DNA from 4 places in the Thauera sp. SWB20 genome. Region 1 is predicted to be linked to each of the others. Evidence: predicted binding sites of a transcription regulator. Region 1 holds the regulator's gene; each other region holds the start of a gene.
What was found. Region 1 encodes FNR, which switches genes on or off when oxygen is low (the NO sensors DNR and NnrR bind a similar motif). Its sites were predicted from a motif close to TTGANCTAGNTCAA; they were not measured.
Positions count from the first base shown of each region.

Region 2: the regulator FNR is predicted to act here: its motif matches at 3,719-3,732, upstream of feoB (ferrous iron transport protein B).
Region 3: the regulator FNR is predicted to act here: its motif matches at 4,085-4,098, upstream of ubiU (ubiquinone anaerobic biosynthesis protein UbiU).
Region 4: the regulator FNR is predicted to act here: its motif matches at 3,853-3,866, upstream of napF (ferredoxin-type protein NapF).

Region 1 covers NZ_JTDM01000011.1:110,359-117,914, reverse strand. Annotated here, with positions in the region: gene PO78_RS02625 (arsenic resistance protein) at 1-15, opposite strand, end outside; gene ppa (inorganic diphosphatase) at 480-1,007, opposite strand; gene PO78_RS02615 (heavy-metal-associated domain-containing protein) at 1,098-1,307, opposite strand; gene PO78_RS02610 (sulfite exporter TauE/SafE family protein) at 1,354-2,064, opposite strand; gene hemN (oxygen-independent coproporphyrinogen III oxidase) at 2,136-3,527, opposite strand; gene fnr (fumarate/nitrate reduction transcriptional regulator Fnr) at 3,668-4,408, shown strand; gene PO78_RS02595 (SirB2 family protein) at 4,445-4,825, opposite strand; gene PO78_RS02590 (Crp/Fnr family transcriptional regulator) at 4,908-5,591, shown strand; gene PO78_RS02585 (MBL fold metallo-hydrolase RNA specificity domain-containing protein) at 5,633-7,042, opposite strand; gene PO78_RS02580 (universal stress protein) at 7,178-7,556, shown strand, end outside.
Region 2 covers NZ_JTDM01000016.1:164,907-172,462, reverse strand. Annotated here, with positions in the region: gene PO78_RS08240 (hypothetical protein) at 1-336, opposite strand, end outside; gene PO78_RS08235 (IS1380 family transposase) at 661-2,022, opposite strand; gene PO78_RS08230 (hypothetical protein) at 2,627-2,914, opposite strand; gene rpsD (30S ribosomal protein S4) at 2,911-3,522, opposite strand; gene feoB (ferrous iron transport protein B) at 3,796-5,760, shown strand; gene PO78_RS08215 (ferrous iron transport protein A) at 5,773-6,033, shown strand; gene PO78_RS08210 (acyl-CoA synthetase) at 6,181-7,556, shown strand, end outside.
Region 3 covers NZ_JTDM01000019.1:110,041-117,596, reverse strand. Annotated here, with positions in the region: gene argS (arginine--tRNA ligase) at 1-716, opposite strand, end outside; gene ubiB (ubiquinone biosynthesis regulatory protein kinase UbiB) at 877-2,406, shown strand; gene PO78_RS12370 (sodium:solute symporter family protein) at 2,573-4,033, shown strand; gene ubiU (ubiquinone anaerobic biosynthesis protein UbiU) at 4,160-5,176, shown strand; gene PO78_RS12360 (U32 family peptidase) at 5,294-6,190, shown strand; gene ubiT (ubiquinone anaerobic biosynthesis accessory factor UbiT) at 6,227-6,763, shown strand; gene thiL (thiamine-phosphate kinase) at 6,884-7,556, shown strand, end outside.
Region 4 covers NZ_JTDM01000020.1:36,409-43,964, forward strand. Annotated here, with positions in the region: gene PO78_RS14180 (exonuclease domain-containing protein) at 1-231, shown strand, start outside; gene PO78_RS14185 (Crp/Fnr family transcriptional regulator) at 285-986, opposite strand; gene PO78_RS14190 (histidine kinase) at 1,243-3,156, shown strand; gene narL (two-component system response regulator NarL) at 3,153-3,797, shown strand; gene napF (ferredoxin-type protein NapF) at 3,923-4,459, shown strand; gene PO78_RS14205 (chaperone NapD) at 4,456-4,710, shown strand; gene napA (nitrate reductase catalytic subunit NapA) at 4,712-7,258, shown strand; gene napG (ferredoxin-type protein NapG) at 7,321-7,556, shown strand, end outside.

The sequences.
Region 1 (7,556 bases):
CAGCAGCGCAAGCATGGATCCCCCGATTTCTTCATTCGCACGCGCCCTGCCAGGACGCGGCCCTCCGATGACGATAGCAAGCACGATGCCAGGTCACGGCGCGTGTGGGCGTCTCCGCTCGGCCTCCTGGGGGCACGTCTGACGGCGCGCCTCTATCCCGCGCCCGGGGCACGCCGGTTTCCGTAGGAGCGGCGCAAGCCGCGAACAGGGCCACGCAGGGACCGACGCGGGCGCCCCCCCGGATCACCGCCGCATTCGCGGCTTGCGCCACTCCTGCACGAGACCTCGCAGGTGGCAGCCGCTGTAGGAGAAGCGCAGGCCGCGAACCCGGCCCCTGCCCCGCGACTCGGCTGCCACATCAGCCCCCATGGCCGACAAGGCACTGCCAATCCCGTCAGTGTCACGTCAGCCGCGCCGTAAACGGCCGGGGCCCACGCATGCGTGGGCCCCGGGTCATCCGGAAACGTGCGTTCCCGGGATTACTTCTTGGCAGCCGCCAAGCCGTTCACGATCTCGGCCTTGGCATCCTCGACCGTGCCCCAGCCCAGGACCTTGACCCATTTGCCGGGCTCGAGGTCCTTGTAATGCTCGAAGAAATGCACCGTCTGCTTCATCAGCAGCTCGGGCAGGTCGTCGGTGGTCTGCACCTTGTCGTACAGCGGGGTCAGTTTCGACACCGGCACGGCAACGACCTTGGCGTCGACACCGCCGTCGTCTTCCATCTTCAGCACGCCGACCGGACGGCAGCGGATGACCACGCCCGGCTGCAGCGGGAACGGGGTCACGACCAGCACGTCGACCGGATCGCCATCGCCGGCGATGGTGTGCGGGACGTAGCCGTAGTTCAGCGGGTAGCGCATCGAGGTGCCCATGAAGCGGTCGACGAAGACGGCGCCGCTGTCCTTGTCCACCTCGAACTTGATCGGATCGCCCTGGGCGGAGATCTCGATGATGACGTTGATGTCGTTCGGCACGTCCTTGCCGGCGCTGACCTGTTCGAAGCCCATACATCCCTCCCGTGGAAAAATTGTGCGCGGATTATAGGGGGAAACCACAATGTCTTGCACTGCGACGATGCCCCCGGCGAAGGCTGCCGATCAGGCCGGGGAATCGAAGCCCGCGCCCTCGACCGCGGCGCGCAACGCGTCGATCGACACCTTGGCCGGATCGTGGCGCACGGTGGCGGATGCGCCTTCCAGCGACACCCGCACGTCCTCCACGCCGGGCAGCGCCTTCAGCACGCCGGTGACGTTCTTCACGCAGCCGCCGCAGCTCATGCCTTCGACCTTGATCGTCGTTTCGTTCATTTATCCAGGACTCCCGATGGGTTGAAAGGGGCGTGCCGTCGCACCGTCAGGTCACGCACACCACGCCGCGCCACAGGTCGCCACCGAGCGAGGGGGCGTGGTACAGCCCGAACAGGCCGAAGCCGAGCACGAGGAGCCCGGAGGCCAGGCGCACCCTGGGGTGGCGGGTGATGTCGCGGAAGCGTTTGAAGAGCATGCCTGCCAGCAGCAGGTTGGGCAGCGTGCCCAGCCCGAAGGCCAGCATCAGGCCGGCACCGCGCGCACCCGATCCGGTGACGAGCGCAGTGGCGAGGATGGAATAGGTGAGCCCGCAGGGGATGAAGCCCCACAGCATGCCGAGCGGCAGCGCCTGCCCGACCGAGCGCGCCGGCAGGAAGCGCCGGGTGGCGGGCTGGATGCGCCGCCACAGCAGGTGACCGACGCGCTCGATGGGCGCGAGCAGTCGGGTGAAGCCGGTGAGGTAGAGCCCGAGCGCCACCAGCATCAGGTTGGCGAGCACGTACAGCGTCATCTGCACCGGCAGCATGCCCTCGTAGAGCAGGCCGACCGAGCCGAGCAGGCCGACACCGGCACCGAGCAAGGTGTAGGTGCCGATGCGCCCGAGGTTGTAGGCCAGGTGCAGCGGCCACTGCGGCCGGCTGCCGGGCACCTGCACCTGCATGCTGAGCGCGCCGACGATGCCGCCGCACATCGACACGCAGTGGGTGCCGCCGAGCAGGCCGATCAGGAAGACGGCGAGATAACCGGTTTCGGGCATGAAGAAGAAAAGGGCCCCGCGGGAAATGCGAGGCCCTCATTCTACGCTGCGGTGCGCAATCCGTGCGGCGTTCAGATCACCCGCGAGTAGCGCTGGCGCTCGCGGTCGGCGCGCAGATAGCGGTCGAACACCATCGCGATGCCGCGCACCAGCAGGCGGCCGCCGGGCTGCACGCTGATCCAGTCGCCGTCGATCTTGACCAGCCCGGCCTTCTCCATTTCCTGCAGATCGGCGAGTTCCTCGGCGAAGTACTCGCGGAAGTTGACCAGGTAGGCGATCTCGATCGACTGCATCGAGAGCTCGAAGTGGCACATCAGCGCCTGGATGATCGCGCGCCGCAGCAGGTCGTCGGCGGTGAGCTCGATGCCGCGCAGCACCGGCAGCTCGTCGCGGTCGAGCGCGTCGTAGTACTCGTCGAGCGTCTTCACGTTCTGCGCGTACACCGGACCGATCTTGCCGATCGCCGACACCCCGAAGGCGAGCAGGTCGCATTCGGCGTGGGTGGAATAGCCCTGGAAGTTGCGGTGCAGGCGGCCCTGGCGCTGGGCGATGGTGAGCTCGTCGTCGGGCTTGGCGAAGTGGTCCATGCCGATATACACGTAGCCCGCCTCGGTGAGCCGGCGGATGCCGAGCTGCAGTAGCGCGAGCTTGGTGTCGGCCGTGGGCATGTCGCCGCTGTTGATGCGGCGCTGCGGCTTGAACAGGCCCGGCAGGTGAGCGTAGCTGTACAGCGAGATGCGGTCGGGCGAGATCTCCAGCACCTGGTCGAGCGTGCGGTCGAAGCTGGTCGGGTTCTGCCGGGGCAGGCCGTAGATCAGGTCCATGCTCACCGATTTGAAGCCGTTGGCGCGCGCGGCGTCGATGACCAGCTTGGTCTCGTCGAAGCTCTGGATACGATTGACCGCCTGCTGCACGTCCTCGGCGAAATCCTGCACGCCCACGCTCATGCGGTTGAAGCCGAGCTCGGCGAGCAGCTTCACGGTGTCGAAATCGACCTTGCGCGGGTCGACCTCGATCGAGTATTCGCCGTTGGGCACCAGCGTGAAGTGCTCGCGCACCGCCGCCATGAGCTCGCGCATCTCGTCGTGCGACAAAAAGGTCGGCGTGCCCCCGCCGAGGTGGAGCTGGGTGACCTGGCGGCTCCCCTCCAGGCAAGCGGCCTGCATCTCGATTTCTTTCGCGAGATATTTCAGGTACTTGGCCGAGCGCCCATGATCCTTGGTAATGATCTTGTTGCAGGCGCAGTAGTAGCAGATCGTGTTGCAGAAGGGGATGTGGAAGTATAATGAGAGCGGTTTGCTTACGCCGCCCACCGCCCGCTTGGCCAGCCAGGCCCGCAGCGCCTCTGCATTGAAGGCTTCGACGAAGCGGTCCGCCGTGGGATAGGACGTGTAGCGCGGCCCGTTGATGTCGAATTTGCGGATCAGTTGCGGGTCGAAGATGAGGTCGGTCTGGCTTTTCATGATCTTGCTGGCGGGCTGTCTGCCGAACAATGGCAGAAGCCTCCGTAATGTTGGTTGACTTGGGTCAACGGGTGTGATTAGCAATCCCGCCACTCCAGCGCAGGCGTCTCTAATGTCAGGAAAGCAGGATTATCGTGCAGATGAGGGCTAGCGTGCCAATTACCGTGGATGGGCTCAAATCGGCCTGTTCGCAGTGCAACCTCGTCGAGTTGTGCCTCCCCTTCGGAATGTCCGATCGTGAGCTGAGCCGGCTCGACGAACTGGTGGGCGCGCGCCGCAAGGTCAAGCGCCAGCACAATCTGTACCGCGCCGGTGACTCCTTCGAGGCGATCTACGCGATCCGCGCGGGCTCGTTCAAGACCGACGTGCTGCTCGAGGACGGTCGCGAACAGGTGACCGGCTTCCAGATGACCGGCGAGATCCTCGGTCTCGACGGCATCAGCACCGAGGCCCACAGCTGCAACGCGGTGGCGCTCGAGGACAGCGAGGTGTGCGTGATCGCCTACGACAAGCTCGAGCAGATGTCGCATGAGATCGAGGGCTTGCAACTTCAGTTCCACAAGGTCATGAGCCGCGAGATCGTGCGCGATCACGGCGTGATGATGCTGCTCGGCTCGATGCGCGCCGAAGAGCGCCTGGCCGCCTTCCTGCTGAACATGTCGCAGCGCTTCACGGCGCGCGGTTTCTCGCCGAGCGAGTTCAACCTGCGCATGACGCGCGAGGAGATCGGCTCCTACCTCGGACTCAAGCTCGAGACGGTGTCGCGCGCCTTCTCGCGCTTCCAGGAGGACGGGCTGATCGCGGTGCAGCAGAAGCACGTACACCTGCTCGACCTCGCCGGCCTCAAGCGCCTGATTCAGCACCAGCACGGCGCGCGCTGAGCACGCCGTGGCCGGGACGACCCGGGGCTCGACGGCTCAGGCGAGGTAGCCGGCGACGTTCTTGCTCAGCGCCACCGACACGATCCACGCATAGACCAGGATCGCACCGGCGAAGGCGGCGAGCCGCACGCCACGGGTACGTCCGCGCTTGAGCGCCAACGTGCCGAGCAGGATGTAGGCGAGCAGGCCGATCACCTTCGCCGTGACCCAGCCGGCGCTGAAGGGGTATTGCCCGATCATTACCGCCAGCGTGATCGCAGACAGCAGCAGCGTGCTGTCGACGAGGTGCGGCAGGAGCCGCGTCAGGCGGTGCTGCAGCAGGGCGTTGCCGGTGAGCATCCAGGTGCCGCGCAGCAGGAAGCCGGCGGCGCTCAGCACGACGCAGGTCACATGCAGGTTCTTGATCAGGTAGTACATCCACGATCCTAACGAAAGCCGGTCAGGGCGCCGCTCGACAACCGGCCGAATTGAAATTGCGTCCCCAGACGGAGAGTTCCAGATGCCCAACACGACCCCGCTCGACATCCCCTCCCTGCTGCGCCGCATCCCGCTGTTCAGCGAACTGTCGGAGGCGGACATCCAGCTGGTCGCGCGCTACACCCGCGAGCGCCAGGTCGCCCGCGGCGAAGTGCTGTTCCAGCGCGGCGACTTGCCGCACGGCTTTTACTTCGTGGTCTCCGGCCAGGTCAAGCTCGCCTTCTCGTCCTCGCAAGGCACCGAGAAGGTGGTCGAGATCATCGGCCCGATGCAGAGCTTCGGCGAGGCCGTGATGTTCATGAACCACCCCTACCCGGTCTTCGCCGAGGCCCTGAGCGAGACCGTGCTGGTGCACGTCGGCCAGGCGGTGGTGAGCGAACTCATCGACCAGGACTCCACCTTCGCACGCAAGCTGCTCGCCGGCATGGCGATCCGCCTGCACGGGCTGATCCAGGACGTGGAGACCTACTCCTTGCGCTCGAGCACCCAGCGCGTGATCGGCTACCTGCTGCAGGTGGCCGATAACGACGCACCCTGCGAGATCGCGCTGCCGACGAGCAAGCAGGTGATCGCCTCGCGCCTCAACCTGACGCCCGAGACCCTGTCGCGCATCTTCCACGACCTCAGCGACGCCGGCCTGATCACCGTGCAAGGCAAGCGTGTGAGTCTGCACGATCCGGTACGGCTGTCGCGCTACAACGCCTGAGCGGCCCTCGCCGCCCTCTCGGTCCGCTTGCGCGCGGACGCTCACTCGAGCACGACCGGCACGCCGGGCCGCGCCGCCTCGACCCTGCTCCAGCCCAGTTCGCGCTCGACCGCCTCGACGAAGGCGGCGGAGGCAGCCGGCTCGCCGTGCGCCACGAAGGTGCGCCGCGGCGCCTCGCCGAAGCCGCGCAGCCAGTCGAGGAGTGCGGGCTGGTCGGCGTGGGCGGAGAGCCCGCCGATGGTATGGATGCGCGCACGTACCGGGATACGTTCGCCGAACAGGGTGACCTGGTGCGCACCGTCGACCAGCCGGCGGCCGAGCGTGCCGGCAGCCTGGAAGCCTGCGATGACCACTGCGCACTCGCGCCGGCCGAGGTTGTGGCGCAGGTGGTGCTTGATCCGACCGGCATCGCACATGCCGCTTGCCGAGATCACGACCAGCCCGCCCGGCACCGCATTGAGCGCCTTCGATTCCTCGACGTCCTGCACGAACCGCACACGGAAGCGTCCCGAGTTGGCCTCGGCCCAGGCGTAGAGCGCACGCGTCTCATCGTCCCAGAGGGCGGTGTGGCGCACGGTGAGCGCGGTGACCGCAGAGGCCATCGGCGAGTCGACCACGACGTCGAGCCGGGCGATGCGTCCGGCGCGCACCAGGTCGGCGAGCACGAACAGCACTTCCTGGGTACGCCCGACCGCGAACGCCGGGATGATCACGTTGCCGCCATCGACCTCGAGCGTGCGCCGCAAGGCGAGCGCGAGCTCGTCGCAGGTGGCGGCGAAGGAGCGGTGGGCGCGGTTGCCGTAGGTCGACTCGACGCACAGGTAGTCGGCCCGGGCGATCCGCACCGGGTCCCGCAGCACCGGGCGCATCGGCTGGCCAATGTCGCCCGAGGCGACCAGCCGGCGGGTGTGGCCGCGCTCGCCGACGTCGATCTCGAGGATCGCCGAACCGAGGATGTGCCCGGCGTCACGGAAGCGGCAGCGCACGCCCGGGCCGGGCTCGATCCAGTCGTCGTAGTCGGTGGGGACGAAACGGCCCAGACTGGTACGCGCCTGCTCCACGGTGTAGAGCGGGGCCACCTCCGCCCGGCGTGCCATCTTGCGCGAGCGCGTGTCGCGCAGCGCCCACTCGGCCTCCTTCTCCTGGATATGGGCGGAATCCATCAACATCACGCCGAGCAGATCGACAGTGGCCGTGGTGGCGAAGATGCGCCCTCGATATCCCAGTGCCACGAGGCGCGGCAGCAGGCCGGAGTGATCGAGATGGGCGTGGGTGAGGAGCACGAAATCGATGTCGCGCAGCTCGAAATCGAGGGCGTCGCGGTTCTTGCGGTCGGCTTCGCGCCCGCCCTGGAAAAGGCCGCAATCCACCAGAAATGCACCGCGCTCGTGATCGACCCGCAGGCAGGAGCCGGTGACCTCGCCCGCAGCGCCAAGGAAGGTGAGCATCATCGCTGGCCTCGCCGATCTTTCAGGGGTTCCCACTGTGCCCTTAGTGATCGCTCGACGGCTTGATCATGATCAATCATGGCGGACCCCATCCGCTCGCTATAATCGAAGCACGACACACCACAGGGAGCGTACGTCATGTTCAAGCACATCCTGGTACCGACCGACGGCTCGGCACTCTCGGACAGCACGGTCGCCCGTGCCGTCTCCTTCGCGAAGGAGACCGGCGCGCGCATCACCTTCTTCTATTCGCAGCCGGACTTCCCGATGCCGATCTACGGCGAGGGCGCGCTGATCGATCCGACCACGCCCGAGCAGTTCGCGAAATCGGCTGCATCCGAAGCCGAGGCGATCCTTTCAAAGGCGCGCGGTGCGGCGGAAGCGGCGGGCGTGGCCTGCGACAGCGACACCGCGGTCAATGAGGTGCCCTACGAGGCGATCATCGACGCCGCCGACCGCCATGGCTGCGACCTCATCTTCATGGCCTCGCACGGCCGTCGCGGCATCGCAGGCCTGC
Region 2 (7,556 bases), on a different contig from region 1:
CTCGAACGCCCAGGTCGCCAGGCCGGCGAGCGCGTCGACACGCGAGGAGTCCTCGCCGCTGACGCGCTCGCGCCCATACTCGTATTTCAGGCCAGCCGAAAGCCCGCGCTCGGACTGCAATGGCACCCATTTGACCGCCGCGCCGACGGCGCGGATCTTCGCGTCTGGATCGGCGTCACGATCCTTCCCGCGGCCATAGCCCACCTCCACTTCGACATTGTCGATCGGACCGAAACCGGCCGCGCCCTCGTAGCCGCGCACCGCGTCGTCGCGGCTCCAGCCGAACTCGAGCTTGGCGCCGCCGCGCTCGAGCGTGCCGGCATCATCGACCGCCATCGGGCGTTCGGCGAGAGCCGGAGGGGAACACAAGGCGAACAGCGAGGCCAGCACGATCGGGCGCAGCCCGGACTTGCGTTGACCTGAATCCGTGTTCTCTACAGCGCATACCCGCTCCGCGAGCCCCAGCGCATGATTCTTCTGCTGCCTGACTCCCAATCTCAGCTCACCGCAGCCCCGAGCGCCGTCCTTTCATGGCCCGGAGCGCCGGCGAGCCGGGCTTCCGGCGGGTGCGCTATGTCATTTCCCTTCTCCCGCGCGGCCGTCGCCCTTCCGCCGCAGCGAAATGGCCTCGATTCGGAGAATTCGGCCGTCGGATTTGCATCACGGCGAAGCCACCGCGCACAGTCGCGCCTGCACCGTGGTGAACACCTTCACATGCGCGGCGACGCCGCGTCCGAAGTCCAGCACCAGGCGGCGGGCGTGTTCGACGAACTTCGCCGCACGGTACATCACCTCCTGCAGCACTGTCTTGATGCGTCGGCGCTTGGCCGGGTGACGGATCGGCGAGAGCTCGCCGGTCAGCCCGAGTTGGCCGATCAGGCGCAGGCAGTTGTAGGCGAACGCGGCCAGATGCATGACCGCGTCGTTGGTGTCGAACTTGCCCGAGGGCAGGCGCTCGAGGTCCAGGTCGGTCTTGATCTCGGAGTGGAACTGCTCGTGCGTGCCGTGGTGCTTGTAGAGCTCGATCACGTCGGCCATCGCCACTTCGAGGCTGGTCCACCAGCCTTCGATCTCGATCTCGGGGGTCAGCAGGTGCTGGCCCTTCTTGTCGATCGTGCGCTCGGTCACCCGCACCACCAGACGCAGCGTGCGCTTGGCCTTCTTCCAGGCACGGTCGATCTTCAGGTCCAGCAGCCCCACCCGCTTGCCCGCGCGCACTTCCTCGAAGACGCCGGCGGCCTCGGCCCGGTCCACCCAGGCGGTCTTGTCCTGACGGCGCGGATTCCACTTGGTGAGGTAGTCGAACGAACGCCCCAGCGCTGCCCAGCGATCGCGCTCGTCGGCCAGCGCGAACAGCAGCCGGGCGCTGTCGAAGCCGCTGTCGGCCCGCCACAGCAGCTTCGCATCGGCCGCACACACCCGGCGCAGGCGCGGGAACGCGCGCTCGAAGAAATACTCGGTCTCCAGCGCCGAGTGGTGCGACCCCGCGCGCAGCTCTAGGCCGAGGTTCCAGCCCTCGTTGCCCAGGTACAGCGCGATCGGCGTGTAGCCATCGACGCCCTGGTAAGTGCGGCTGACCGCCTCCTTCTTGGTGTCGGAGTTGTCCATCACGAAGGTGTCCAGATCGGCGCAGACGTAGCCCTTGTGCGCCGTGATCGGCGCCTCGGTGCGCTCGAGCAGGCGCAGGCTCAGCTCGTCGGTCAGCTCGCGCAGCTCGGCCGCGCGGGCATCGAGCCGTTGGCGCATCCACACGCTGCCGGGCACCTTGGCGAGCCCGAGCGCTTCCTTGAAGAAGCGGTCGCCGCGAAACGGCTCGATCGCCTCGAAGTCGCTTTTGCCCAGGCTCAGCAGCCCGACCACCGACTTGACCAGATCCGAGCTCAGCATGCCCTGCGACACTGGCAGCCTCGGGTCGATCACCGCCTGAACCTGTGCCGCCTGGCAGCACTGCCCGATCAGCGCCAGGCCCGAGTACGAGGTCAGGTTGAGCTTGGCGGATTGCTTGACTTCGAAGCGCGGCATGGTCGGTTGGGTGAATGAGTCGGATGCGTAATTGTACAATTACATCAATGCGTTAGGCTGGATTTCCGGCTAAACGAACACGGATTCAGGGTTGAGACATGACGATTCCTTTGCAGGGAGAGGTGGACAAAGACGGGCCGCCCACACGAGCGGCCCGAAAAGGGATGCGCAACTCCGAACGACCGGGGCTACGAGGTGATCGCTGGACAAGACCCACGCCGTCGATGCGGCAGGGACGCCCGACACTCGTGCCTCGGACGTGCCCGCATGCGCCGGGAGGGGCTTCTTGCTCGAGCACCTGGCCAGACACGGAAAGGGCGGTGCGGCCATGTTCGAGCACCGCATCGCGATCGAGCTTCCCGGAATATTCGGCCCCCGCCTCAATGCAGCCGATGATCGCGGTCGCCGGGCCTGGGGATGGGTTGAAAAATATTAACCGCAACAACAATCATTACCATTTGATAATCATCAACAGCGCGCGGGATTCCGGCTTACTTTGCGCGCCGCGGACATCCCTTGCAGGGCTTGTCCTTCCTGCAGCATTTCTTGCTCATGGACTTCTCCTCGTGGAATGGAAAGGACGGACACCATCGAACCGGACTGCTCAGTGCAGTGCCCGCGGATCGTCGCCGCCATCGCCCAGCACTGCATAGGCCTCCCACTCCGCCACCAGCCGGGCGGCGCAGTCGCGCACACAAGCGGAAAGGCGCTGATCGCTGCCGATCACCCGGAAGTGACCGGCGATCGCCTGCGCCAGCGCGGGCGAGCGCCGCGCCGGGAAGCGCGACAGCAGCTGCAGCACCGCCGCCAGCGCGAGCTCGGGATGGTTGTCGTACTCCGGCCCCGCGTTCGCGGCAACCCTTCGCCGGCTGGCGGATGAATGCGCGCTCACAGCCGCACCGCGTAGTACTCGACGACCTGCTGGACGTCGACCGGGAAGGGCACCTCGTCGGGCGACGGGGTGCGCGTCATCGTCGCCACGAACGCCGCCTCGTCGAAGATGAGCCATTCGGGGCGGGTCAGCGCAGGCTCGGCGAGCGCCTCGATCACCACCGGGATGCGCCGCGCACGCTCGCCAAGCTGGATGCGGTCGCCCGGCCGGATGCGGATGGAGGGGATGTTCACCGCCCGTCCGTTGAGCAGTACGTGCTTGTGGCGCACGAGCTGCCGCGCCGCCACCGCGGTGGGCGCGAAGCCGGCGCGGAACACGAAGTTGTCGAGGCGACGCTCGAGCAATTCCAGCAGCTTGTCGCCGGTCGGGCCGCGGTCGCGCTTGGCCTCGCGGAACAGGCGCTGGATCTGCTTCTCGCCGAGACCATAGTTGAAGCGCAGCTTCTGCTTCTCGATCAGCTGCACGCCGAAGCCGGACTTGCGCCTCGGGCGCCGGCCGTGCTGGCCAGGGGGATGGTTGCGCTCACCCAGCGGCTTGCGCGACAGGCCGGGCAGCTCGGCGCCGAGGGCACGCATCACTTTCAGGCGGGGGCCGGTGTATCGGGACAATCGGTTCTCCTTCATTCAGGGATTCTTGCTGCGCCGACGCACGAAGAGCGCCAGCAGGACAGCCTCGAAGTCGAGACAGGGTCGGTTGAATATCGTCTTTGCGAATGATTCGCAATATCGTTAAAATCCGAATCACTGTCAAGCCTCTCTGTCCTGCGGTCCGGACCGCATCGAATACACGCCGGGCGCACGACCTTTGAGCTAGATCAGTAAAAGTCATAATGCGACCCATTATCGTTCTAGGCTTACTCCGCCCTCCGGACACCCGAGTTCATGGACTGCGCCACTTCGCCCTCCTCCGCCGCTGCCGCCGCGCTGCGCACCCTGGCCCTCGTCGGCCACCCCAACGTCGGCAAGTCGGTGCTGTTCCACCGCCTCACCGGCACCTACGTCACGGTGTCCAATTACCCCGGCACCACGGTAGAGGTCTCGCGCGCCACGCCGCGCTTCGACCGCGAGGCCTCGCTGCTCGACACCCCGGGCGTGCTCGCCCTGCCATCGCGCAGCGACGACGAGCGCGCCACCATGCGCGCGCTGCTCCATGAGGACATGCGCACGCTGATCCAGGTCGGCGACGCCAAGAACCTGCGCCGCACGCTCAACCTCACCGCGCTGCTGGCCGAACTCGGGGTGCCGATGGTGATGGCGCTCAACATGACCGACGAGGCCAAGGCGCGCGGGGTCACGGTGGACAGCAGCGCGCTCGCCGCGGCGCTCGGCGTGCCGGTGGTGGCGACCGTCGCCACCGGCGGCGAGGGCGTCGCAGCACTCACCGACGCCCTGGCGCGCGCCGCGGTACCCGCGCCGCTGCTGCGCTACGACCCGGTGCTCGAGCGCGACATCGCCCGCGTCGAGCAGCTCATCCTCGCGCAATGCCCGCATCCGCGCCTGGCCGCACGCGGGCTGGCCATCCTCGCCATCGGCCGCGACCCCGAGGTCGAGGCCTGGCTCGCGGCGCAAGCGAACAGCGAGACCGTGCGCGCCGCGCTCGCCGAGCTCACCGCGCCCATCGGCCGCGACTCGCTCCCGGCGCGGCTCGCGCGCGAGCGCGGCGGCGCCGCCGAGGCGCTCGCGCGCACCGTCACGCAGCAGGCTGCCGGCAAGGACCGCACGCTGTCGATGCTGCTCGGCCGCATCGCGGTGCACCGGCTGTGGGGCTGGCCGATGCTGCTCGGCGTGCTGTATCTGGTGTATCTGTTCGTCGGCGACTTCGGCGCCAGCACCCTGGTCGGACTGCTGGAAGAAGACTTCTTCGGCGAGGTCCTCAACCCCGCGGTCACCGAGTTCGTCACGAGCCACATCTCCACGCCCTGGCTGGCCGACCTGATCGTGGGCGAATACGGCCTGTGGACCATGGGCATGACCTACGCGCTCGCGCTGATCCTGCCCATCGTCACCACCTTCTTCCTCGCCTTCGGCGTGCTCGAGGATTCGGGCTACTTCTCGCGCCTGTCGGTGATCGCCAACCGCATGTTCGCCGCCATCGGCCTCAACGGCCGCGCGGTGCTGCCGATGGTGCTCGGCCTGGGCTGCGTGACCATGGCCACGCTCACCACCCGCATCCTGCACACCCCGCGCGAGCGCCTGATCACCATCTACCTGATGGCGCTGGCGATCCCGTGCTCTGCGCAACTCGGCGTGGTGCTCGGCCTGCTCGGCGGCATCTCCTTCGGCGCCACGCTGATCTGGGTGCTGGCGATCGTCGGCGTGCTGCTGTTCACCGGCTGGCTGGCGAGCAAGGTCGTGCCCGGCCGCCGCGTGCCGCTCGTCACCGAGCTGCCGCCGATGCGCATGCCGGTGCTCGGCAACGTGCTCAAGAAGACCGGCGGAAGGCTGAAGTGGTATCTGATCGAGGTGATCCCGCTGTTCCTGATCGGCACCCTGATCATGTTCGGGCTCGACCGCAGCGGCGCGCTGCCGTGGATCATCGAGGCCGGCGAGCCGCTGGTGGTGGGCTGGCTCGGCCTGCCGCCGGAGGCGAGCGCCGCCTTCGTGATGGGCTTCCTGCGCCGCGACTTCGGCGCCAGCGGCCTGTTCGCGCTGCAGAGCGAGCTGTCGATGATCCAGGCCGTGGTGGGCATGGTCACGATCACGCTCTTCGTGCCCTGCATCGCCAGCCTGATGATGATCATCAAGGAGCAGGGGATGAAGGTCGCCGCGCTGATGCTGGCGATGATCATCCCCACCGCCTTCCTGATCGGCGGCCTGCTCAACCACGGCCTGCGCCTGATCTTCTGAGGAATCCGCGCCATGAACGCCGCCCCCTCCAAACCCCTGCCCCACGAGCGCATCCGCCTGATCGGCACCCCGGTCGGGCGCATGGTGCGCATCGACGACTTCGACGACGAGATCGATCCGCTGCAGCGTGAGCAGCTCCACGCCTACGGGCTCTCCGCCGCGCACGCGGTGAAGGTGCTGCAACAGCAACCGATGACGGTGCTATTGTGCGAGCACGTCGAGCTCGCGATCGAGCACGCGGTGTCGCGCCATATCTGGGTGCAGCCCGCCTGAGCGCTCCAACCTGCCTTCGCAAACGTTGCGCGCGGGAGAACTGCAGACAAGACCGACGCCATCCTCCATACTATACGGTATGGACCGAACCCCGCGTGGGACGCCGGCCCGACCAGTTTGTTTGACAATGAACGGGAGAGGAAAAGGATGTCGCAAAACGCATATCAGCAAGGCCTCGACAAGAACGCGGCCAACTACGTGCCGCTGTCCCCGCTGAGCTTCATCGAGCGCACCGCCATGGTCTATCCGACGCGCACCAGCGTCGTCCATGGCACGCTCATCTACACCTGGAGCCAGACCTACGAGCGCTGCCGCCGCCTCGCGAGCGCCTTGGTCGCGCACGGCGTGAAGAAGGGCGACACGGTCGCGTGCATGCTGCCCAACGTGCCATCGATGTTCGAAGCCCACTTCGGGGTGCCGATGACCGGCGCGGTCCTCAACACCCTCAACACCCGGCTCGACGCCGATGCCATCGCCTTCATGCTGCAGCACGGCGAAGCCAAGGTGCTGATCACCGACCCCGAGTTCGCCGGCGTGGTCCGCGCCGCGCTCGAGCTGCTGCCGGGAGACAAGCCCCTGGTGGTCGACGCCCTCGACCCCGAGTATCCGGGCACCGAGCGCATCGGCACCGTGCTCTACGAGGACTTCCTCGCCGGCGGCAACCCCGACTTCCAGTGGAAGCTGCCCGAGGACGAGTGGGACGCGATCGCGCTCAACTACACCTCCGGCACCACCGGCAACCCGAAGGGCGTGGTCTACCACCACCGCGGCGCGTATCTCAACGCCGCCTCCAACATCATCAGCTGGGGCATGCCGCAGCACTCGTCCTACCTGTGGACGCTGCCGATGTTCCACTGCAACGGCTGGTGCTTCCCGTGGACCATGGCGGCCAACGCCGGCGTCAACGTCTGCCTGCGCAAGGTCGACCCGGCGCTGATCTACGAGCTGATCCGCCGCCACAAGGTCACCCACATGTGCGGCGCGCCGATCGTCTACGGCATGCTGATCAACGCCCCCGAGGGCCTGCGCGCCGGCATCGAGCACAGCGTCGCCGGCCTCATCGCCGGCGCCGCGCCCCCGGCGGCGATCATCGAGGGCGCCGAGAAGATCGGCTTCGACATCACCCACGTGTATGGCCTGACCGAAACCTACGGCCCGGCCTCGGTGTGCGCCAAGCACCCCGAGTGGGATGCGCTGCCGATCGACCGCCGCGCCGAGCGCAACGGCCGCCAGGGCGTGCGCTACCACATGCAGGAAGCGATCACCGTGCTCGACCCGGTGACCATGGAGCCGGTGCCCGCCGACGGCGAGACCATGGGCGAGATCATGTTCCGCGGCAACCTCGTCATGAAGGGCTACCTCAAGAACGAGAAGGCCACCCAGGAGTCCTTCGCCGGCGGCTGGTTCCACACCGGCGACCTCGCGGTCATGCACCCGGACGGCTACGTCAAGATCAAGGACCGCTCCAAGGACGTGATCATCTCGGGCGGCGAGAACATCTCCTCGCTCGAGGTCGAAGAGGT
Region 3 (7,556 bases), on a different contig from region 1:
TCGTCCTTGCGATCGGAAGGCGGCAGGCCGGGCGTCCCGGCCAGGATCTGCATGGCGGTGACCTTGGCGAAGCGGTCCTGGTGGGCGTCGCGCATCTCGCGACCCATGTCGACCACGTAGTCGCCCCGGTAGGCGTTGGGCGGGAAGGGAATCTCGATGCCGAAGAAGGCGAGGTAGCGCAGCCAGGTCGACAGCGCCAGGATGTCCATCTGGCGGCCAGCGTCGTTCACGTAGTACTCGCGGCTGACCTCGTAGCCGGCGAAGGCGAGCACGTCCGAGAGCGAGGCGCCATAGGCGGCGCCGCGACCGTGGCCGACGTGGAGCGGGCCGGTGGGGTTGGCGGAGACGAACTCCACCTGCACCTTGATGCCCTTGCCTGCCCCGCGGCCGAAATCCGCGCCCCTGGCCAGCACCTCGCGCACCACCGCGGTCTTGGCGTCGGAGGCGAGCGTGAAGTTGATGAAGCCGGCGCCGGCGACCTCGGCCCTGGCGACCAGCTTCGAGGGCGGCAGCTCGGCGAGCAGCAGGCCGGCGAGCTCGCGCGGGTTGCGCTTGAGCGGCTTGGCGAGCTGCAGCGCGAGGTTGGTGGCGAAGTCGCCGTGGCTCGCCTGCTTGGGGCGCTCCAGCAGGATGGGGGTGGCTGCCAGCTCCGGCGCCACGCTCTTCAGCGCAGTCTGGAGCAGGTCGGTCAGCAGGACTTTGGGATCGGCGCTCATGGCACTCGGAATGAATTCGAAACGCGCGATTATAGCGGATCGGCACGGTCCGCCCCGGCGAGGATGTGAGCGCAGGTTGCGCTGCGGTGCGCTCCCGCCCGTTCCCCCGCAGGCGCTTTCGGGCTAAAGTCCGCGGTTTGCGTCTGCCCGGCCTGTTAACGTGCGCCTCTTCCGCCTCGCCAAGATCGTCTCCGTCAGCCTGCGCTTCGGCCTCGACCGCATGGTGCTCGACGCCGACAGCAGTGGCCGGCTGGCGCACGTGTGGCACAAGGTCTTCTTCTGGCGCACCTTTTCCGAGTCGCGCGGCGCGCGCCTGCGCCAGGCGCTGGAGTCGCTCGGGCCGATCTTCGTCAAGTTCGGCCAGATGCTGTCGACCCGGCGCGACCTGTTGCCGCCCGACCTCGCCGACGAGCTCGCCCTGCTGCAGGACCGCGTCCCGCCCTTCCCGACCGAGCAGGCGCTCGAAGTGCTGGAAGGCTTCTACGGTCGTCCGATCGACGAGGTCTTCGACGACTTCGAGCGCACGCCGGTGGCCTCGGCCTCGGTGGCGCAAGTGCATTTCGCGCGCCTGCCCGACGGCACCGACGTCGCGGTCAAGGTGCTGCGCCCGGGCATCGAGCGCGTCATCGAGCACGACCTCGCCCTGCTCGAAGTCGCCGCGGTGCTGCTGGAGAAGATCTGGCCCGAAGGCCGCCGCCTCAAGCCACGCGAGGTGGTCGCAGAGTTCAGCAAGTACCTGCACGACGAGCTCGACCTGATGCGCGAGGCGGCCAACTGCTCGCAGCTGCGGCGCAACTTCACCGACTCCTCGCTGCTGATCGTGCCCGAGGTGTATTGGGACTGGTGCGGCAGCAAGGTCATGGTGATGGAGCGCATGCGCGGCGTGCCGATCTCGCAGACGCCGGCGCTGCTCGCCCAGGGCACCGATTTGAAAGCACTCTCCCGTGCCGGCGTGGAGATCTTCTTCACCCAGGTCTTCCGCGACGGCTTCTTCCACGCCGACATGCACCCGGGCAACATCTTCGTGCATCAGGACGGGCGCTACATCGCGCTCGACTTCGGCATCATGGGCACGCTCAACGAGGTGGACAAGAACTACCTCGCGACCAACTTCCTCGCCTTCTTCAAGCGCGACTACCGGCGCGTGGCGCTCGCCCACATCGAGGCCGGCTGGGTGCCGGCAAAGACGCGGGTGGACGAGTTCGAGGCGGCGATCCGCACCGTGTGCGAACCGATCTTCGACAAGCCCTTGAAGGACATCTCCTTCGGCAAGACCCTGCTGCGCCTGTTCCAGACCGCGCGCCGCTTCGAGATGGAGGTGCAGCCGCAGCTCGTGCTGCTGCAGAAGACCCTGCTCAACATCGAGGGTCTGGGCCGCCAGCTCGACCCCGAGCTCGATCTGTGGAAGACCGCCAAGCCCTTCCTCGAGCGCTGGATGGACGAGCGCATGGGCGTGCGCGCGCTGGTGCGCGGGGTCAAGGAAGAGGCGCCGGCCTGGGCCGGCACCCTGCCGCAGCTGCCGCGCCTGGTGCATCAGGCGCTCACCGAATCGGCCCGTCACCAGAGCGCCCAGCAGCAGCGCCTCGAAGAGCTCGCCGCCGGGCAACGCACCCAGGGCCGCCTGCTGCTCTTCATCGGCGCCGTCGCCATGGGCCTGCTCGGCCTGGAGCTCTACCGCCTGTTCGGCTGACGCGCGCCGCGGCATTCAACGCCGACGTTGCGCCCATGCAATAAAGCGCGAACGATCAAGCCCTTGGCGCGCGCATCCCGCCCCCCGCGGCGGCGTTCTGTTGGTACACTCGCGCCCTCTTTTTTCGCTCACCGCGCGCGGATGCGCCAACACGAAAGGCCCAACCATGCTGCTCTGGCTTGTCGTCGCCTACCTGGTCGTCTCCATCGGCATCGGCCTGTATGCCGCCACCCGGGTGCACAATGCGCGTGACTACATCACCGCAGGGCGCAACCTGCCGATGATCGTCGTGCTGGCGATGGTGTTCGCCACCTGGTTCGGCGCCGAGACCGTGCTCGGCATCTCCGCCACCTTCCTCGAGGAAGGCTTCCACGGCCTGATCTCCGACCCGCTCGGCGCCTCGGCCTGCCTGGTGCTGTTCGGCCTCGTCTTCGCCCGCCCGTTGTACCGCATGAACCTGCTCACGCTGGGCGATTTCTTCCGCGTGCGCTACAACCGCACGACCGAACTCGTGCTGTCGATCTGCATCGTGCTCTCCTACCTGGGCTGGGTGGCGGCGCAGGTCACCGCGCTCGGGCTGGTGTTCAACGTGCTCTCGGGCGACGCGGTCACGATGAACCAGGGCATGCTGATCGGCGCCGGCGTCGTCCTCGTCTATACCCTGTTCGGTGGCATGTGGTCGGTGGCGATGACCACCTTCGTGCAGATGATCGTGATCGTGATCGGCCTGGTCTGGGTGAGCTGGATCGCCGGCGACATGGCGGGCGGCTTCGACAACGTGATCGCCAAGGCCGCGGCCGAAGGCAAGTTCGAGTTCCTGCCCGCGCTGGACGCGGTCGAGATCGTCGCCTGGATCGCCGCGTTCGCCACCATGGCGCTCGGCTCTATCCCGCAGCAGGACGTGTTCCAGCGCGTGAATTCCTCCAGGAACGAGCGCGTCGCGATCTGGGGCACGACGCTCGGCGGGGTGAGCTACTTCTTCTTCGCCGCGGTGCCGCTCTTCCTCGCCTACACCGCCAACATCATCGATCCCGGCATGGTCGAGCGCCTGATGGAGCAGGACTCGCAGCTCATCCTGCCGACGCTGATCCTGCAGTACATGCCCTTCTACGCCCAGGTGATCTTCTTCGGCGCGCTGCTGTCGGTCATCATGTCGACCGCCTCCGGCACCCTGCTCGCCCCCTCGGTGACCTTCTCCGAGAACGTGCTGCGCGGCTTCTTCCCGGGCATGGGCGACCGCGCCTTCCTGCTCAGCACGCGCATCACCGTGGTGCTGTTCACCGCCTTCGTCACCTGGTACGCCACCAGCACCGAATCCTCGATCCACGAGATGGTCGAGAACGCCTACCGCGTCACCCTGGCCGGCGCCTTCGTGCCGCTCGCCGCCGGCCTGTTCTGGAAGCGCGCCAACAACCTCGGCGCCGCGCTGGCGATCATCCTCGGCCTGTCGACCTGGATCCTCTTCGAGCTCTTCGTCCCCGAAGGCGACATCGAGCCCCAGCTCTACGGCGTGGCGGCGAGCGCGCTCGGCATGCTGGCGGGTGGACTGATCGGCCGGCAGCCGCACCACCGCCCGCACATCGGCGGCCACCATGCGGCGGCGGGTACCCACCACACGCATCGCTGACCGTCCCGCGCCCGCCCGGGTGCGTGCAGCCCGCACCGGCGGCCGACGCGTTTGATGGTGATCAACGCGTCGGTCGCCGGTCTCGTTTATGGTTGCGGCGTTTTTTTCCTCTGGAAACCCCGCTCCATGTCCGTGTCTTCCCCGATCGAACTCGTCTGCCCCGCGGGCAGCCTTCCGGCCCTCAAGACGGCCATCGATCACGGCGCCGACTGCGTCTATCTCGGTTTCAAGGACGCCACCAACGCACGCAACTTTTCCGGGCTCAATTTCGATCCGGCGCAGGTGCGCGAGGGTGTCGCCTATGCGCACGCACGCAAGCGCAAGGTGCTGCTGGCGCTCAACACCTATCCCCAGACCGACAACTGGTCGTCCTGGACACAGGCGATCGACCGCGCCGCCGACTACGGCGTTGACGCGGTGATCCTCGCCGATCCCGGGCTCATGGCCTACGCCGCAAAGACCCACCCGCAGCTGCGCCTGCACCTGTCGGTGCAGGGCTCGGCGACCAGCTACGAGGCGATCAACTGGTACCGCGAACGCTTCGGCATCCAGCGCGCGGTGCTGCCGCGCGTGCTGTCGATGGCCCAGGTCGAGAGCGTGGTCGCCAACACCCAAGTCGAGATCGAGGTGTTCGGCTTCGGCGGCCTGTGCGTGATGGTCGAGGGCCGCTGCGCACTGTCGGCCTACGCCACCGGCGAGTCGCCCAACTGCAACGGCGCCTGCTCGCCGGGCAAGCACGTGCGCTGGGAAGACACCCCGCGCGGCATGGAGACGCGGCTCAACGGCATCCTCATCGACCGCTTCTCCGAAGGCGAGCGTGCCGGCTATCCCACCCTTTGCAAGGGTCGCTTCGAGGTCAACGACGAGACCTACTACGCCCTCGAGGAGCCCACCAGCCTCAACACGCTCGAGTTGCTGCCCGAACTCGCGCGCATCGGCATCCGCGCGATCAAGATCGAGGGTCGCCAGCGCAGCCCGGCCTACGTCGCCCAGGTCACCAAGGTGTGGCGTGCCGCGCTCGACAAGTTGAACAGCGGCGGCGCCGCAGGTTTCAGCGTGCTGCCGGCGTGGATGGCCGAACTCAACAAGGTCTCCGAAGGCCAGAGCCACACCCTCGGCGCCTACTACCGCCCGTGGAAGTGAGCCTCGCGCCGACCGCCCGCGCCGTCCCGACCCGATCCGATCGCCGCCGCGCGGAGCAGGCGCCCGCAGCGCGCCCGCCCGCGGCGTCGAGCCCCCCATCCGAATGAGAACCGCCCGATGAAACTCGCCCTCGGCCCCCTGCTCTACTACTGGCCCCACCAGAGCGTGCTCGACTTCTACGCCGACCTGGCCGAAGCCCCGCTCGACAGTGTTTACCTCGGCGAGACGGTGTGCTCGCGCCGCCACGAACTGCGCCTGGACGACTGGCTGGAGGTCGGCAAGGTTCTCGCCGCCGCCGGCAAGGAGGTGGTGATCAGCTCGCAGGCCCTGATCGAATCCGAGTCCGACCTCAAGACCCTGCGCCGCATCGTCCGGCAGCACGACTTCCGCGTCGAGGCCAACGACATGGGCGCGGTGCGCCTGCTCGTCGAGGCCGGCGTGGACAACTGGATCGCCGGCCCCACGCTGAACATCTTCAACCCCACGACGCTGCAGCTCATGATCGACTCGGGCGCGACGCGCTGGGCGGTCGCCCCCGAGATGTCGGGCGCGGCGCTCGCCGAGGTGCGCGCCGCGCTCGCCAGGCCGATCGAGACCGAAGTCTTCGCCTACGGTCGCCTGCCACTGGCGCACTCGGCGCGCTGCTTCACCGCCCGTCACTTCAACCTGCAAAAGGACACCTGCGAGTTCCGCTGCCTGTCGATCATGGACGGGATCACGCTGCGCACCCGCGAGGGCGCGCCCTTCCTGACGCTCAACGGCGTGCAGACCCAGTCTGCACGGGTGCACAACCTGCTCGGCGACCTGCCCGCCGTGCGCGCCAGCGCCGAGGTGCTGCGCATCAGCCCGCAGGGCGCGCACACTCGCCAGATCGTCGAACTCTTCCGCGCCGCGCTCGACGAGCAGCGCGGTCCGGCGGACGCGCTCGCCGCCAGCCGCGAGTGGATGGTCGAGGAGCCCTGCAACGGCTTCTGGCACGGCCGCGCCGGCGTCGAACAGTACGTCGCCGCCTGACCCCTTTCCGACCTGCTGCAAACCCGGAGTCCGCACATGCCCGCACTGCCTGCCCTGCCCCGCCCGCCGCTGCCTTCGCACTTGCTGCCCGGCAGCCTGCGCCAGCGCATCGGCGAACGCCTCGCCACCCTGCGCATCCCCGACTTCACCGTGCCCGCCCCGGTGGCGAAGCTGGTGTCGCGCCTGCCCCAGCAGCCGCCGACCCACGTGCTCACGCTCGCGCTCAACCTCGCGCTCGACCGCATCCTGCCGCGCGACACCCTCGAACCGCTGAGCGGCCGCCACCTGCAGATGCGTGTGCTCGACGCCGGGCTGACGCTCGACTTCACCCTCGGCGAGCGCGGCTTCCGCCGTGCCACCCCGGCCGCGGGCGCCAGACCGGACCTGATCCTCTCCGCCACCACGCGCGACTTCATGGCGCTGGCACTGCGCGAGGAAGACCCCGACACCCTTTTCTTCAGCCGCCGCCTGCGCATGGAAGGCGACACCGATCTCGGCCTGCTGGTCAAGAACACGCTCGACGCGGTGGACTGGGACGCCCTCAAGGCGAAGCTGCTCGGCCGCCACGGCTGACCCCCTGCAGGAGCGGCGCAAGCCGCGAACCGGCCCCTCCGGCCACCGCCGCGCATCGACCGCAGCGCGTCCGTCCGCATCCGCGGTAAGCTCGCGGTCCGCTGCCCGACGTTTGCCGCCATGCCCTCCGAATTCGACCTGATCCGGCGCCACTTCACCCGCCCCGCGCGCCACACCGAGCTCGCCGTGGGCGACGACGCCGCCCTGCTAGCGCCGCGCCCCGGCATGCGGCTGGCGGTGTCCACCGACATGCTGGTGGCCGGCACCCACTTCTTCGCCGACACCAACCCGGAAGGGCTAGGCTGGAAGACGCTCGCGGTAAACGTCTCCGACCTCGCCGCCATGGGCGCCGAGCCGCGCTGGGCCTTCCTCGCGCTCGCGCTGCCGCAGGCGGACGAGGCCTGGATCGCTGCGTTCGCGCGCGGCTTCTTCGCCTGCGCCGACGCCTTCGCGATCGACCTCGCCGGCGGCGACACCACGCGCGGACCGCTGACGCTTTCAGTGACCATCGTCGGCGAGGTCCCGGCCGGCGCCGCGATCACCCGTGGCGGAGCGCGCGCGGGCGACGACTTGTGGATCTCGGGCCAGCCCGGCCGCGCCGCGCTCGGGCTCGCGGCGCTGCGCGGCGAAACCGGCCTGGACGCCATCCACCACGCCGAATTCGTCAACGCCCTGCAACGGCCGCAGCCGCGCGTAGCGCTCGGGCTCGCGCTGCGCAGCCTGGCGAGCGCGATGCTGGACGTCTCCGACGGCCTGCTCGGCGATCTGCGACACCTCCTCGAATGCTCGGGCA
Region 4 (7,556 bases), on a different contig from region 1:
GCAGTGGAAGAGGTGCGCGCGCACGGCCAGCACCGGCTGCAGGTGTTCGACCGCTGGTGCCACCTGGGCAGCGCGCAGGACGAGGCCGGCGCGCTCGCCCTCGCCGCGGCGCCGCGCGCCTTCGACGCCGACGTCTGGCGCATCCTCGCGCGCTGGCTGGCGGTGCCGGCCCATCTCGCGCAGGTGCGCGTGCTCGCCGCGCAGGCGGGCGAAGGGGAGCGGGGCGGTTAAGCGGCGCAGGCTGCCGCGGTGGTGCCGGCCACGAACGATGCGCCGGACGCGGCCTAGTGCGCCGCGCAGTCGCGCAGCTGCGACAGCTTGCTGAGCACCATGCCGCGGCGGCCGCGCGGCTGGATCATGCCGTCGCGGGTGAGCTGCGAGAGGATGCGCGACAGCGTTTCCGGGGTCAGGTTGAGCTGCGCGGCGATGGTCTGCTTGTCGATGTCGAGGCGGATCTCGCAGCGCTCGGCATCTTCCGGCGCGAGCCGGGTCAGGTAGTGGGCGACGCGCTGCGTGCCGCTGAGCTGGAACTGAACCTGCATGGTCGACATCAGATCGTAGCTGGCTTCCGCGAGCCGGTTGCTCATCGACACCGAAAAGGCGGTCGAGCTCACCATCGCGGTGCGCAGCGCGGCGGTCGGCACCAGCAGCAGCTCGCTCGTTCCGATCGCCTGGGCGTTGGCCACGTGTGGGCGGTTGATCAGCGCGGCCTCCTCGCCGAAGAAGCTGCCGGGCTCGGCGAGGCGGACGATCTTCTCGCCGCCCGAGGGCGAGAGGACGAAGCATTTGACCCTTCCGTCGAGCACCAGGTAGATACCGCGCGGACAGTCCTCCTGCTGCACGAGGAGTTCGCCGCGGACGGCGTGGATCGGCCGCGCGGCGGCGAGCACGCGCTCGCGGGCGCAAGGGTCGAGCATGTCGAAGGGAGCGAAGCGGGCGAGCAGGTCGCTGGCGTCGGGGGCGAGGGAGGGGGGCCTGCAGCTCATGCGGATCTCCTGCGGACGTCGGCGTGGTTTTCCAGTCGGTAGACTAGCCGCTGGTTTCCACCCTGCATGGCGTCGCGACCTGCAGCGGGGCGCGCGCGTGTTTTTGGCATACCTCCGAAGAGGTATCCGCGGATTTTGGCAAGTCACTGAAAAGTAGACGCAAAGGTCGAGGGTTGCAGGCGTTGCAGCCGAGGATCGAAGTGGAAGGGGTATGTCCACGTTGTTGTCCCGGATCGCGTCCGGATGGAGATTTCACATGTATCTGGCGGTCCCCCGCCTGCTCGTGAGGCGCTCGATCATGCTGCTGGTGTCGGTCGCCCTCGTGGCGATGACGCTGATCGGGCTGGCGGGCATGAGCGCATCCTTCGTCGTGGTGGATCGCAGCCGGGACAGCGTGCAGGCGATCGCCGTGGCCAGCACCCTGCGCGGCCATACCCAGCGGATCGCCAACCTGATCGCGATCGATGCGCTCAAGGGCCGCATCGGTGTGTCCGAGCGCACGCGCGCGGCGATGGCCGACATCGAGCGCGAGCTGCAGCAGGCCGCGCTGCGCCGCTTCGTGGACGAGGCCCCGGGAGAGCTCTTCGCGGCGACCTACCGCGGCGTGCAGGCGGGTTGGGAGCGCTCGGTGCGGCCGCGGATCGAGGCGCTCGCCGGGCCTGTGCCGCCGGATGCGCGCGAGGTCGAGACGCTGCTCGCCGGGGTCGACGACTTCGTCGGTCAGGTCGATAGCCTGGTCGCGGTGCTCGGCCAGGAGAACGAGCGCCGTATCGACGAGCTGCGCCGCATCCTCGCGCTCGCCGCGGCGGTGACGCTGGGGGTGGTGCTGGTGGTGATCGTCTTGCTGCAGCGGGCGCTGCTGCGCCCGCTCGGTGGCCTGCTCGACGCCGCACGCCGCATCGCCGGCGGTGATTTCGGCGTGCGCGTGCGCTACACCGGGGAGGACGAACTCGGCCAGGTCGGCAGCGCCTTCAACCTGATGGCCGACGAGCTCGCCCGCCACTATCACCTGCTCGAGCTGCGCGTCACCGAGAAGACCGCCGAGCTGCAGCGCAGCAACCGTTCGCTCGAGCTGCTCTACCACGCCATCGCCCGGCTCTACCAGGCGCCGAGCGCGCCCGACGCCTACGAGGCGACCCTGCGCGACATCGACCGCGTCGCCGGGCTGGAGGGCTCCTTCGTCTGCATCGAGCCGCGCCCCGGCGCCCCCGCGGCGGTGATCGCCTCGTCCATGGGGCCCTGTCCGGATCGCGCCGAGCGCGGCGAGGACGCCTGCGCGGCCTGCCGGGCCGGCTCGGAGGGGCAGGCGCTGGCGCTGCTGTCGCCGACCCTGCTGCGCTTTCCGCTGCGCGACCGCGAGCACCATCACGGCATGCTGCGCCTGTCGCTGTCCGACGGCGCGCGCCTGGAGGACTGGCAGCGCCAGCTCGTCGAGGCGCTGTCGCGCCACATCGGCATGGCGCTCGGCGCGGCACGGCGCACCGAGCAGGAGCGCCTGCTCGCACTGCAGGAGGAGCGCTCGGTGATCGCGCGCGAGCTGCACGATTCGCTCGCGCAGGCGCTGTCCTACATGAAGATCCAGGTCAGCCTGTTGCAGCGCGCACTCGCCGATCCGGCGCGCACGGCGGAGGCGGAGCCGATCCTGGCCGACCTGCGCGAGGGCATCAGCGCCGCCTACCGTCAGCTGCGCGAGCTGCTGGTGTCCTTCCGCCTCGGCCTGTCGGCCGACCTCGCCACCCTGATGGAAGATGCGGCGCGCGAATACGGCACGCGCGGCGGTCTGGAGGTCGAGCTCGCCGTGGAGCTCGGCGCCTGCCAGCTCAGCCCGAACCAGGAGGTGCACGTGCTGCAGATCGTGCGCGAGGCCTTGTCGAACATGGTGCGCCACGCTTCGGCACGCCATGCCTGGGTGGCGCTGCGTGGCGGTGCGGATGGCGAGGTGCTGCTGGAGGTGCGCGACGACGGCTGCGGCATCGGCGCGCCGCCGGCGGATGCCCGCAACCACCACGGGCTGGCGATCATGCGCGAGCGCGCGCGCAGCATGGGCGGGGAAATCGACATCGGGCCGGCGCTGCCGAGCGGTACCCGGGTGTGCGTGCGCTTCCGATCCGCCAACGCGAGCATGGCGGCGATGGCGCAGGGTGATGCGAAGAAGGAAACGGAGACATGAACGAGAGCTGTCGCGTGCTGATCGTGGACGACCACCCGCTGTTCCGACGCGGACTGGTGCAGCTGCTGCGCACGATTCCCGCCTTCGTCCTCGTCGGCGAGGCCGCCAGTGGCGCAGAAGGGCTCGTGCTCGCGCGCGAGCTGCGCCCCGACCTGGTCCTGCTCGACCTCAACATGCGCGACGGCGACGGGCTCGACATGCTGCGCGGCCTGCGCGCGGCGCGCAGCGAGGCGCGCGTGGTGATGGTCACCGTGTCGGACTCCGGCGAGGATGTGGTGGCCGCCTTGCGCGGCGGCGCCGAGGGCTACCTGCTCAAGGACATGGAGCCCGAGGCCATGCTCGAGGCGCTGCAGGCCGTGGCCGCCGGGCGGGTGGTGATCCCCCCGCAGCTCAACCACCTCCTTGCCGCCGCGTTGCGCGGCGAGTCGCGGCCACAGTCGGCGGGCGCCGCCGGGCTCACCGAGCAGGAGCTGCGCATCCTCGAGAAGATCGCCGCCGGGCTCCCCAACAAGCAGATCGGGCGCGAGCTCGACATCGCGGAGGGTACGGTGAAGGTCCACGTCAAGCACATCCTGCGCAAGCTCGAGCTGCGCTCGCGCGTCGAGGCCGCGGTGTGGGCGGTGGAGCATCTGCGGGCCTGAGCGGCGGGGAAGGGGGCGCGCGGCAAGCCCGGCTGTATTGAGATGAGTTCGCAGGTTGACTCAGGTCAATAATTGACTGCTGCTACTGGGCTGTAATGGCGGCTGCGCAATTTGCTGGATCGTCCTTGGCTTCCTCCGCATCTCCGCGCGCGGCGAGTTCCCGCCGGAACTTCCTCTTCGGACGCACGCGCGCAGTCGAGCCCGCACTCCGCCCGCCCTGGGCGCTGGAGGAGGACGACTTCGTCGCGCGTTGCACGCGCTGCGAGCGTTGTATCGAGGCCTGTCCCACCACCATCCTGGTGCGCATGGACGGCGGCTTCCCCGGGGTCGATTTCAGCCGCGGCGAATGCAGCTTCTGCGGCGATTGCGTCGCCGCCTGCGAACCTCGCGCGCTTTGGCGCGAGGACGCGTCCGCTGCGCCCTGGGATCGTGTCGCCGTGATCGGCGCAGCCTGCCTGGCGGCGCGCGGCGTCGAATGCCGCGTGTGCGGCGAGGCCTGCCCCGAGGGCGCCATCCGCTTCCGTCCCCGCCTCGGGGGCGTCGCCCATCCCGAACTCGACGCCGCCGCGTGCACCGCCTGCGGCGCCTGCATCGGCCCGTGCCCGACGCGTGCGATCGACACGCGCGTGCGCAATCCCCTCCCTACGGAGAGCGCAACATGAATATTGCAAGTCTGGTCGTGCGGGCCTTTCCCGCGGATTTCCCCGAGATCGTCGAGGGCCTGAAGAAGGTGCCCGGGGTCGAGTTGCACGGGCAGTCCGCCGAGAAGGGCAACATCGTCATCACCATCGAGGACGGCGCGGGCTGGTCGGTGACCGACTCGATCCTGGCGGTGAACCTGCTGCCTAAGGTGCAGGGGCTGACGATCGCCTACGAATACACCGATGAAGGTCTGGAATTGACGGAGGTCTGACATGAGCATGAATCGACGCGAATTCATCAAGAACAACGCGATCGCCGCGGCGGCCGCCACCGCCGGCATCGGGATCCCGGTCGTCGCCGAGGCGCAGCAGCCCGGCGCGGGCGGCACCAAGGTGCGCTGGGACAAGGCGGCCTGCCGCTTCTGCGGCACCGGCTGCTCGGTGCTGGTGGGCGTGCAGGACGGGCGCGTGGTCGCCACCCAGGGTGATCCGGACTCGCCGGTCAACCGCGGCCTGAACTGCATCAAGGGCTACTTCCTGTCCAAGATCATGTACGGCGAGGACCGCCTTACCAAGCCGCTGCTGCGCATGAAGAACGGCCAGTTCGACAAGAACGGCGAGTTCACGCCGATCTCGTGGGAGCAGGCCTTCGACATCATGGAGCAGAAGTGGAAGAAGGCGATCAAGGAGCACGGCCCCGACTCCGTCGCCATGTTCGGCTCGGGCCAGTGGACGGTGTGGGAGGGCTATGCCGCCTCGAAGCTGATGAAGGCCGGCTTCCGCACCAACAACCTCGATCCCAACGCGCGCCACTGCATGGCGTCGGCGGTGGCCGGCTTCATGCGCACCTTCGGCATCGACGAGCCGATGGGCTGTTACGACGACATCGAGAACGCCGACACCTTCGTGCTGTGGGGCTCGAACATGGCGGAGATGCACCCCATCCTGTGGAGCCGCATCACCGACCGCCGCCTGTCCAAGCAAGGCTGCCAGGTGCACGTGCTGTCGACCTTCGAGCATCGTTCCTACGAGCTCGCCGACAACCCGATGATCTTCGTGCCGCAGACCGACCTGGCGATCCTCAACTACATCTGCAACTACATCATCCAGAACGGCAAGGTGAACAAGGCCTTCGTCGAGCGCAACGTCAAGTTCAAGATCGGCGAGACCGACATCGGTTTCGGCCTGCGCCCGAACCATGTGCTGGAAGCCAAGGCCACGAGCAACGGCTACCCGGGTGCCGAGGGCAAGCCCAAGGGCGACACCGGCGCGGCCAAGGACATCAGCTTCGACGAGTTCGCCAGGTTCGTCTCGGAGTACACCGCCGAGAAGGTGTCGAAGCTTTCGGGCGTGCCGGAGGATCGCCTGGTAAAGATGGCCGAGCAGTATGCCGACCCGAACCGCAAGGTGGTGTCGTTCTGGACCATGGGCTTCAACCAGCACACCCGCGGCACCTGGGTGAACAACATGATCTACAACGTCCACCTGCTCGTGGGCAAGATCTCGGAGCCCGGCAACAGCCCGTTCTCGCTCACCGGTCAGCCCTCGGCCTGCGGCACCGCGCGCGAGGTCGGCACCTTCGCCCACCGCCTGCCGGCCGACATGGTGGTCACCAACCCGATGCACCGCGCGCTCACCGAGGAATTGTGGAAGCTGCCCGAGGGCACGATCCCGCCCAAGATCGGTCTGCATGCGGTGGCGCAGAGCCGCGCGCTCAAGGACGGCAAGCTCAAGTGCTACTGGACCACGACCACCAACAACATGCAGGCGGGCCCCAACGTCAATGACGAGATCTACCCGGGCTGGCGCAACCCGGAGGCCTTCGTGGTGGTGTCCGACGTCTATCCGACCGTCTCCGCGCTGTCGGCCGACCTGATCCTGCCGTGCGCGATGTGGGCCGAGAAGGAAGGCGCCTTCGGCAACGCCGAGCGCCGCACCCAGTTCTGGCGCCAGCAGGTGTCGGCGCCGGGCGAGGCCAAGTCCGACCTGTGGCAGTACATCCAGTTCGCCAAGCGCTTCAAGGTCGAGGAAGTGTGGCCGGAGGAGCTCGTCGCCAAGAAGCCCGAGTACCGCGGCAAGACCCTGTACGACGTGCTCTACGCCAACGGCCAGGTGAACAAGTTCCCGCTCGCCGACGTCGAGAAGGCCAACGGGCATGCGATTCCGGGCTACATGAACGACGAGTCGAAGGAGCTCGGCTTCTACCTGCAGAAGGGCTTGTTCGAGGAGTACGCCGCCTTCGGTCGCGGCCACGCCCACGACCTCGCCGACTTCGACGTCTACCACAAGGCGCGCGGCCTGCGCTGGCCGGTGGTGGACGACAAGGAGACCCTGTGGCGCTTCCGCGAGGGCTATGACCCGTACGTGAAGGCGGGCGAGGGCGTGAAGTTCTACGGCCACAAGGACAACAAGGCGGTCGTGTTCGCGCTGCCCTACCAGGATCCGCCCGAGATGCCCGACGCCGAGTTCGACATGTGGCTGTGTACCGGCCGCGTGCTGGAGCACTGGCACACCGGCTCGATGACCCGGCGCGTGCCCGAGCTGCACCGCTCGGTGCCCGAGGCACAGATCTTCATGCACCCCGAGGACGCGCAGAAGCGCGGCCTGCAGCGCGGAATGGCGGTCAAGGTGGTGTCGCGGCGCGGCGAGATCGTCGCCCGCCTGGAGACCCGCGGCCGCAACAAGCCGCCGGTCGGGCTCATCTTCGTGCCCTTCTTCGACGAAGGCCGGCTGGTGAACAAGCTCACGCTCGACGCCACCTGCCCGATCTCGAAGGAGACCGACTACAAGAAATGCGCGGTGAAGGTCCTTAAGGTCTGATGAGAGGAGGCGCGAGTCCGGCCCCCGCCGACCGGGGGGACGCGCGGAGGGCGGGGCTCGCGATGCTGATGAACGACAAGGTGCAATCGACCGGACGCGTTGAACCCGTCGCTCCGGCTTCGCGCCGCCGCTTCCTCAAGGATGCGGCGGGCGTCGCCGGCGGTGCGGGTCTGCTCGCGCTCGGTGCCGGGATGTACGCGAAGCAGGCGTCGGCGTTGCCGGCGACGGCCATCCGTCCGCCCGGCGCTCTCCCCGAAGACGCTTTTCTCGCGGCCTGCGTGCGCTGCGGCCTGTGCGT